One region of the Gilliamella sp. wkB7 genome, then DNA from elsewhere that is predicted to be linked to it. Evidence: riboswitches for the same ligand, from Rfam matches in the RefSeq annotation. Region 1 holds a riboswitch; the other holds the start of a gene.

Region 1 (4,855 bases):
CCATAAATTGGATCAAAACCAACTTTAGCAAGTTGTTCTAACGCAGCATCAGAAATATCCAATTGGTAACCACGTTCATCTAAGCGTTTTTCAACATGCGCTAATTGGATTTTCGCAATCGCTTTGATATTTTCTTGACCAAGTGGATGGAATACCACCGTTTCATCAATACGATTAATGAATTCTGGTCTAAAGTGTTTAGTTACAACCGTCATTACTAATGCTTTCATTTCATCATAGCTTAACTCAACTTGACCTTGAATCAAATCAGAGCCTAAGTTAGATGTCATGATAATAACGGTATTACGAAAATCAACCGTACGCCCTTGTCCATCGGTTAAGCGTCCATCATCTAATACTTGTAATAAAATATTAAAGACATCCGGATGTGCTTTTTCGACTTCATCCAACAAAATGACTGAATAAGGACGACGTCTTACGGCTTCAGTCAAATAACCGCCCTCTTCATATCCTACATATCCTGGAGGCGCACCAATTAAACGTGCTACAGAGTGTTTTTCCATAAACTCGGACATATCGATTCTGACCATTGCATCTTCGCTATCAAACATAAAGTTAGCCAAAGCTTTACAAAGTTCAGTTTTACCAACACCCGTTGGACCCAAGAATAAGAAAGAGCCAATTGGTTTATTTGGATCAGACAATCCTGCTCGACTACGACGAATTGCATTGGCTACCGCAACAACGGCTTCGTCTTGACCAATCACACGTTTATGTAACGCATCTTCCATATGTAATAATTTATCTTTTTCACTTTCCAGCATTCTTGAAACAGGAATACCGGTTGCTTTAGATAATACTTCGGCAATTTCGTTATCGGTGACTTTATTACGCAATAACTTCATAGTCTTGCCTTCAAGCTGTGTTGCTGATGCTAGTTTTTTCTCAAGTTCTGGTATTTTGCCATATTGAAGCTCTGACATTTTATTAAGATCACCAGCACGGCGAGCTTGTTCTATTTCAGTACGTGCTTTTTCCAACTCAGCTTTGATTGTCTGAGTACCAGAAACAGCAGCCTTCTCTGACTTCCACTCTTCTTCAAGTGACGCATACTCTTTTTCTTTCTCAGCAAGTTCATCGTTTAGCATCTCTAGTCGTTTTTTACTCGCATCATCAGACTCTTTTTTAAGAGCTTGTTGCTCAAGTTTAAGCTGAATAATACGGCGTTCAAGTCGATCTAATGATTCAGGTTTTGAATCCATTTGCATACGAATACTCGATGCAGCTTCATCAATTAAGTCAATGGCTTTATCAGGAAGCATACGATCGGAAATATAACGATGCGATAACGTTGCTGCCGCCACAATTGCCGGATCGGTAATTTGTACATGGTGATGTAATTCATAACGTTCTTTTAAACCACGCAAGATAGCAATGGTGTCTTCAACAGTTGGTTCAGCCACATACACTTTTTGGAATCGACGCTCTAAAGCGGGATCTTTTTCAATATATTGACGGTATTCATCTAACGTTGTTGCGCCAACACAATGTAATTCGCCGCGAGCTAAAGCAGGTTTTAACATATTACCTGCATCCATTGCGCCATCACTTTTACCTGCACCGACCATGGTATGGATTTCATCAATAAATAAAATAATGCGCCCTTCTTCTTTGGCTAAATCTTTTAAAACGGCTTTTAAGCGTTCTTCAAATTCACCTCGATATTTAGCGCCAGCAATTAAAGCACCCATATCTAAAGACAATACGCGCTTATTACGTAATCCTTCTGGTACTTCACGGTTTACAATGCGTTGTGCAAGTCCTTCAACAATTGCTGTTTTACCCACACCAGGCTCACCGATTAACACTGGATTATTTTTAGTACGACGTTGTAATACTTGAATTGTACGGCGAATTTCTTCATCACGCCCAATTACTGGATCGAGCTTACCCTGTTCAGCACGCTCGGTTAAATCAATGGTATATTTTTTCAACGCACCACGTTGATCTTCGGCATTGGCATCGTTCACGTTATCACTTCCTCTTACTTGACTTACGGCCTGATTTAATCTGTCTTTTGTGATCCCTGATTTTTTAAGAATATCACTAAGACTACCCTTTTCGTCTAAAGCCGCTAAGATAAAGAGTTCAGACGAGATATAACTATCGCCATTTTTTTGTGCTAATTTGTCACAAAGATTTAAAACGCGGACAAATTCTTGTGATGGAATAACTTCACCACCCACGCCTTGGACTTGTGGCAATCGATCAATAGCTTGATTTAATTCTTGCTGTAACATTGCTACATTAGCACCAGCCGCTGCCAGTAAAGGCTTGACACTGCTACCTTCTTGGTTAAGCATAGCGGATAAAACATGGACTGGTTCTATATATTGATTATCTTTACCTAATGCTAATGATTGTGCATCAGCTAAAGCTTGTTGGAATTTATTAGTGAGTTTATCTAACCTCATATTAACTATCTCCTGAGCAATAGATTTGGCTTAAATGCTTTAAGCAGATAAACCATTTGCATGATTACTAAATGAGTGTGGAAAGATAAATTTCAAGAGTTTTTTATGAAAATTTTTTACAAAAAATCGACAATAAAATTAATTTATATTCTGTTGTTGAAATAAGCAAAATATAAACGTTCAATTTTACACCGTTAGTGTAATAAATATTGCTCGGAATAACAATTGTAAGATGACAATTAAGCATTAATCCATTATATTAGCCGCTCTATTTTGTTAGGTGGTCTAACCGTGGTTCGTAATCCATCCCACGAAAAAAAACTAGGAATTATACATGTTCAAAATTGCTAAAGAATTTCAATTCGATGCTTGTCATATGTTAGATGGGCACAACAAAAAATGTCACAACCTGCACGGTCATACTTATCGCTTATTAGTCGAAATTGAAGGGGATCTAATAGATAACGGTTCTAGCGCTGATATGGTGATGGATTATGCTGATTTAAAAGCAATAGTGAAACAGCATATTGTTGATCCTCTCGATCATGCTTATCTATATAATCAAAATAATCCTAATGAGTGCCGTATTGCTTCATTATTAAAAGAGATGAATCGCAAAATCTTCGCCTTTCCTTGTCGTACAACTGCCGAAGGTATGAGTAAATATATTTTTGATTGTCTGTCACAATATTTACCCATCTCAATGATCAAACTCTGGGAAACCCCAACATCTTACTGTGAGTATCATCGGAGCGAAAAATGACAGAATTTCGCATTGTTGAAATCTTCGAATCATTACAGGGCGAAGGTTACAACACAGGCATGCCTGCTATTTTTATTCGTTTTGCTGGTTGTAATTTAAATTGCGTTTGGTGCGATACTAACTTTCGCCAATACACCCGTTTTACATTAGAGCAGTTATTGACGAAAGTTAAACAATATACGAGCAAAAACATCATTATTACCGGTGGCGAACCTACTATGGTTAAAGCGCTACCAGAATTACTTTTACCACTAAAACAGGCTGGTTACTATATTGCTATTGAAAGTAATGGATTAGGTAAAGTCGATCCTCTAATTGACTATATCGCCCTTAGCCCAAAATTTTGCTATCAAGCACGATATCAAAAAATCGTACAACCGACTGCAAGTGAAGTGCGAATTGTTGCCGAAAATCATGTGGACTTTCTTCCTTTTTGCCAATATATTGAACAAAATATTCAAGCAAAACGTTATTATCTTTCTCCTTGCGAAAAAAATGATAAATTTAATATGTTTGAAACAATTGAATTACTTGGCAAGATTAACCAAAACCGCAACGACAACAAGTGGCTACTCAGTATTCAAACGCATAAGTTTGCAAATATAGAGTAATCTTTTTAAAGAAGTTCATTGTTTTTCTTATCATTTAGATGTGCAAGAAGAAGATGAAGATAAAGTTATCTTTAAATCGCATTTTTATTTATACAAATTAAATAAGAGCAATAAATTATTATAAGCATTGTATTTAACGGTGCTTATAATTCTAGTGATGCTTATTAGGTTATTCTCAAGAAAATATCAACAATAAAAAATTGAGTTTGTAGTAACCAATCAATTTGTTGAATATAGTAAGAATGTAATCAAAAGCAAATCAATTAACTTCACATTTATTTTGTAAAAAATATTCAGGAGTGTATACCATTTCATTTTTTGCTTACACTCAACATTTTATTTGTAGTTCAACTTATAAATAAAATAATAATAAACATGGCGAGTTATTTACCATACTGCATTTATCACTAATTGATACTGAGACTGCACCATAAAATATGAACGCCTTATAAGTCTTTTTTCAACCTATCGATTCTTAAAATTAAATTCAGATATTAATAAAAAGTAAAACGGTATACACTCCTGAATATTTTTTACAAAATAAATTATAACTTATTAATATAATTAATTTATTAAATTAAAGTTAATCCAATGATTCAATCACATTAAAATCTTACTTATAGCCTAATCGATCGTTTTAGAAAACATTATTTTTTGGTACTTGAGCAAGTAATTATTTTGTTAAAATGTTTCAGGTCATGGCTATATTTGAGTAAAAATGATTTTTTAGTTACAAATCTTAATAAAAATTCGGTGCAAAATACTCAATAAAAAATCTACAAAAGCCAAATTCTACTAATCCTTTTTTGATCATGTTTAGGCGACAATTTGTTATCTATATTTTACTGATATTATTAGTAATATCAGTAAGTTACCCGTCTAATTTAAATTTAAAGATTTTTTTAAAAAAAAGTTGCAAAATATACGAGACAGTGTATTTTATATTCATATTTAGATTATTTTTAAATCTGACCAATTTTAACACCTTACTGCCTATTGGCAATTTTTATAATAATTATTAACTGGTCAGATAAAAATAATAATAA
Region 2 (4,855 bases), 930 kb from region 1:
TGTTTTTTTGCAGTTAATTTTTTTAAGATAAAATTCAAAATAATTCCATATAATGGTAAAAAGAATAAACCACAAATTAAAATTTTAAAACTATAATCCATTAACGAAATTTCACCCCAATGATTAGCCATAAATTCATCACTACTTTTGTAAAAGGCAATAGCAAAAAAGACAATAGTATCAATACCATTACCAAAGATTGCTGAAGCTGAGGGTGCTACCCACCAAAATTGATTTTTTCTTAAATAGTTAAAAACAGTAATATCCATTAATTGCCCAACTAAATAAGCTGCAAAACTGGCTAATGCTATGCGAAAAACAAAGCTATTAAATTGGGTCAATGCTGACCAACCTACCCAATGGGTTTCGAAAAATAGAACCGAAATCAGATATGAAAACAGTAAAGCGGGAATCATAACCACAAAGATAATTTTTCTTGCCAAACTGGCACCAAAAATACGGATAGTTAAATCAGTGGTTAAAAAAATAAATGGAAATGTAAAGGCTCCCCAAGTAGTATGAAATCCAAAAATATCAAATGGAATTTGCACCAAATAGTTACTGGAAGCAATAACAATAATATGAAAAAAAGCTAACCAGCCTAGTGCGTTATGCTTTTGCTGTCGAGTAAATTGTTTTTCAATCAATTGTGAATGAACGTTCAAATACATATTTGTTTCCTTTTTTAATGGGGTGAGAGAACCCAGATAAATATTTTTTAAGTTTTAGCCAGATATTCTTGTAGACCTTTATCACGCAGCATACAACTTGGGCATTTACCGCATCCCCCTTCTACACCGTAATAACAGGTATGAGTATTTTGACGAATATAATCAAGATAACCCAATTTATCAGCCATTTCCCATGTTTGTGCTTTAGTAAGATACATCAACGGCGTTTTAATATTAAACGTAAAATCCATTGCCAAATTCATGGAAACATTCACAGACTTAATAAAAATATCTCGACAATCGGGATAACCACTAAAATCTGTTTCACATACGCCAATAATAATATCGTTAATACCTTGCTGTTTGGCATAACAACCTGCTAACAATAAAAACAGCATATTACGACCATCGACAAACGTATTTGGATAATCGCCATCTTGTGCAGCTTTAATTTCTTGTGAATCGTCAATCAAAGCGTTATTGGTCGTCTGTTTAATAACCGATGTATCAATTACGGTTTGCTTGACACCTAAATCTTCAGCAATCCATTTAGCTTTATCTAATTCAATACTATGACGTTGACCATATTGAAAGCTGATAGTTTCAACATTCTCACGTCCATAATCGGCAATGGCTTGTAATAAACATGTAGTCGAATCTTGCCCGCCAGAAAATATCACGAGTGCTTTACGATTTTTCATGAAAAAAATTCCTGTCAGATTGAACAAATTAGCGATTATCGACTTTTTCAGGATAAAGATCATGATTCGCTAAACGATTGAGCGCAATTTGCTCCCATCGAGTATCAGCTTTACCATAATTGGCATAAGGATCAATTGAAATACCTCCACGTGGTGTGAATTTACCCCACACTTCAATGTATTTAGGATCCATTAATTTGATCAGATCTTTCATAATGATATTGATGCAATCTTCATGGTAATCACCATGATTACGAAAGCTAAACAGGTACAGCTTAAGAGATTTGCTTTCAACCATTTTAATGTTAGGCACATAAGAAATATAAATTGTGGCAAAATCAGGTTGCCCAGTAATAGGACAAAGACTGGTAAATTCCGGACAATTAAATTTAACAAAATAATCATTACCGGGATGTTTATTATCAAAAGTTTCCAGAATTTCTGGACTATAGTTTGTTGGATAGCGAACAGACTGATCGCCTAATAATGTAACTTTACTCATAATTTTCCTTAGTTTTTTAGCGTGGGAGGTTCACGAACCACGAGACAAACCGCACACATTACTCTTTTTTACAAAAAAAGTCTAGAATATCGTTCTTAACCCTTGTGATTAAACATATGACGTGTGAACGAATGAATTAGTTAACTGTAAAAACTAGCGAATATTTCTCTACAAAATTATCTGTATAACGTCATAATACCCTTCGATTTCTAATCGTTTATTAAAAAATAGTCAGGTAAATGATAATACAAAACTTCATCTTTTTTACTAGCGTTAAGGGTTAAAACAATTTTTACAGGAATAATCTAAGTGAAATGAAAATATATTTGCCAGAATTTTAGTTATATAACATATAAAAGATGACCTCAAATAGTTAAATAACTACATGAGGTCAATGTTGATTAAATAAATTTCAATATTATTTTGCCGTATGAACCTATTTTTTTAATTAGGGCAAAATTAAAAAATTCAGATTATTTAGTTTTAGCTTTTTCATAATAATCCGCTAGGTTATTTTTTGCTTCAGAAAGTTCTTTTTCTGCATCATGTAATTTAGATTTTAATGCATCAATTTTATCATGATTTGCATCAACACCATCTTTTTCATACTCTTTCGTTTTTTCGGCTAATTCTTTGGTTTTGTCAGAAACATTTTTGCTTTTTTCATCCACCAATCTTTTATATTTTTGCTCCAATGTTTCATCGGAACAATTGGTATTAACTTGTTGAAGTGCTTTTTCAAGCCCTGTTACTTCAAAAGTATTATTGGCTTTTTTAGCTTGTTCTATTTTTGTTTCGATTGCTTGCTTTTTAGCATTGCAAGTTAATTCTTCACGTGTATCCTTACTTGATGCATAACTATTTACTGAAAACGCTGTAACTAAAGTGATAATGCCTAATTTACTTAATAACCCTATTGCTGATTTCATATTGAACCCCCTAAGTTTATTTTCTTAATTGAACATAATCTACTTTGTGATCTTCACCTTTTGTCAAAATTAAACTGGCTCTTTCTCGGGTTGGTAAAATGTTTTCAACTAAATTTAATTCGTTTATATCGCGCCATAAGCGATTGGCAATACTGATTGCCTCTTGTTCAGGCAATTTAGAATAGTGATTGAAGTATGAATTAGGATCACTAAAAGCCCCTGCTCTAAATTTTAAAAAACGGTTCACATACCACTGATTTAATAAAGATAAATCAGCATCAACGTATATTGAAAAATCGACATAATCCGAAACAAAGACTCGATTATGTGCTTGAGTATAATTGACCGGACCTTGTAATACGTTTAATCCTTCCAAAATTAAAATATCTGGGCTGTCAATTACGATCTCTTCATTTTCTACAATATCATAAACTAAATGTGAATAAACCGGCGCTTTAACTTCCGCTTGTCCTGATTTAATATCCGCAACAAAGTTAATTAGCTTTTTAAGATTGTAAGATTGTGGAAAACCTTTTTTATTCATAATGCCTAGATCTTCAAGGCATTTATTTGGATATAAAAAACCGTCAGTGGTAACTAAAGCTACTTTTCTATGTTCAGGCCAGCGAGTTAACAATGCCTGTAATACACGTGCTGTAGTACTTTTACCGACAGCAACACTGCCAGCAATACCAATTATATAAGGGATTTTTTGGCTTTTACCTAAAAATTTGGATAATACTGCCTGCCGACTAAAACTGTTACTAATATAGAAATTAAGCAATCTTGATAAAGGTAAGTAAATTTCACTCACTTCATCCATTGATAAATCTTCATTGATTCCCTGTAGAGAAACGAGTTCTCCAGGTGTTAAGGTCATTGGTTCCGCATTACGCAAGCTTGCCCATTCTTTACGGCTAAATTGCATGTATGGACTCAAATGATTATTCATGTTTATTTCTCTATAATGATTGACTCTAGAATATTCGGCTCAGATTATACATAAAACTGTAATTTTACAATCACAAATTCACAATGTGTCTTCCTCATAGCTATATTTAAGACTTACTGATAAAATACGTTGAATAAATGATTAACCAAAGTGTAAAACAGAGATAGTATGTTAAAAACTAAATCGAAACAAAAACCCAAAAAAAGCCGTCAAGAAATTAATGAAGAGTCTCGTGAACTCAAACGTAAACGCAAACATAAAGGTTTGCCTAGTGGTTCACGCTTTAATAATACAGATAATAACAAAAATAACAATACTCAAAAAGCAGTAAAAGATCCACGTATAGGCAGTAAAACGCCGATTGCTTTAGTCGTTGATACAAATATCAATACTACTAAAGTAGTTAAACAATCTAAACCTAAAAAAACTGTTTTTTCACCACAACAAGAATTAGAGCAACTTGAAAACGATCCTAAATTGGATATGTTACTCGATTTAGTTGAACAAAATGGCAAGTTGACTAAAGAGCAACAAACTTATTTGGACAGCAAATTAAATCGAATTGATGAACTGATGCAAGAATTGGGTTATACCGACGATGATTTTGAAGATCTCGATGATCAAAAAGAAGATATCGTGAGTTTATTAAAACGTAATTAATAGTAGGTAATGGTTTTAGCTTGCCTAATATTAATTTTTCAGTAACGTCAGGGATTGAGTCATAAAAAATCCCTGACACACGTTGATAATAATGGATGTCTTATTCAAATCATAATTTATAACAATAGCGAGCAAATAGTAATGCCAATATTGATAATGTTAAGTTTATATTTTGGATTATTAATTTGCACATTATTGTATTTGCATAAAACAAACCAGATTAAACTGAAACTGACAACAAAAACCAGAGCAAAACGTATAACTAAGCGAAAACCAACTTTAATAAGTCATGGATATAATAACGCTAAACACAGACTTAAACGGAAAAAGAAGCATGACTGAAACACAATTATGGGATCAGACCTTAATTGAAAAATATAACTATTCTGGTCCAAGATATACTTCGTATCCCACTGCACTTGAATTTAATGAAAGTTATA

What was found. Region 1 has a riboswitch for preQ1 ahead of queD (6-carboxytetrahydropterin synthase QueD). Riboswitches for the same ligand answer to the same signal wherever they lie in the genome.
Region 2: linked by a shared signal. The riboswitch ahead of queF (preQ(1) synthase) and the one ahead of queD (6-carboxytetrahydropterin synthase QueD) in region 1 are both predicted to bind preQ1.

Annotation. Positions count from the first base shown of each region.
Region 1 is NZ_CM004509.1:2,641,590-2,646,444, reverse strand. Features, by position in the region: gene clpB (ATP-dependent chaperone ClpB) at 1-2,435, opposite strand, end outside; PreQ1 riboswitch class I at 2,721-2,766, shown strand; gene queD (6-carboxytetrahydropterin synthase QueD) at 2,770-3,198, shown strand; gene A9G17_RS11655 (7-carboxy-7-deazaguanine synthase QueE) at 3,195-3,809, shown strand.
Region 2 is NZ_CM004509.1:673,231-678,085, forward strand. Features, by position in the region: gene A9G17_RS02865 (7-cyano-7-deazaguanine/7-aminomethyl-7-deazaguanine transporter) at 1-671, opposite strand, end outside; gene queC (7-cyano-7-deazaguanine synthase QueC) at 719-1,372, opposite strand; gene queF (preQ(1) synthase) at 1,401-1,874, opposite strand; PreQ1 riboswitch class I at 1,877-1,921, opposite strand; gene A9G17_RS02880 (DUF1090 family protein) at 2,348-2,803, opposite strand; gene coaA (type I pantothenate kinase) at 2,820-3,755, opposite strand; gene yihI (Der GTPase-activating protein YihI) at 3,924-4,415, shown strand; gene hemN (oxygen-independent coproporphyrinogen III oxidase) at 4,750-4,855, shown strand, end outside.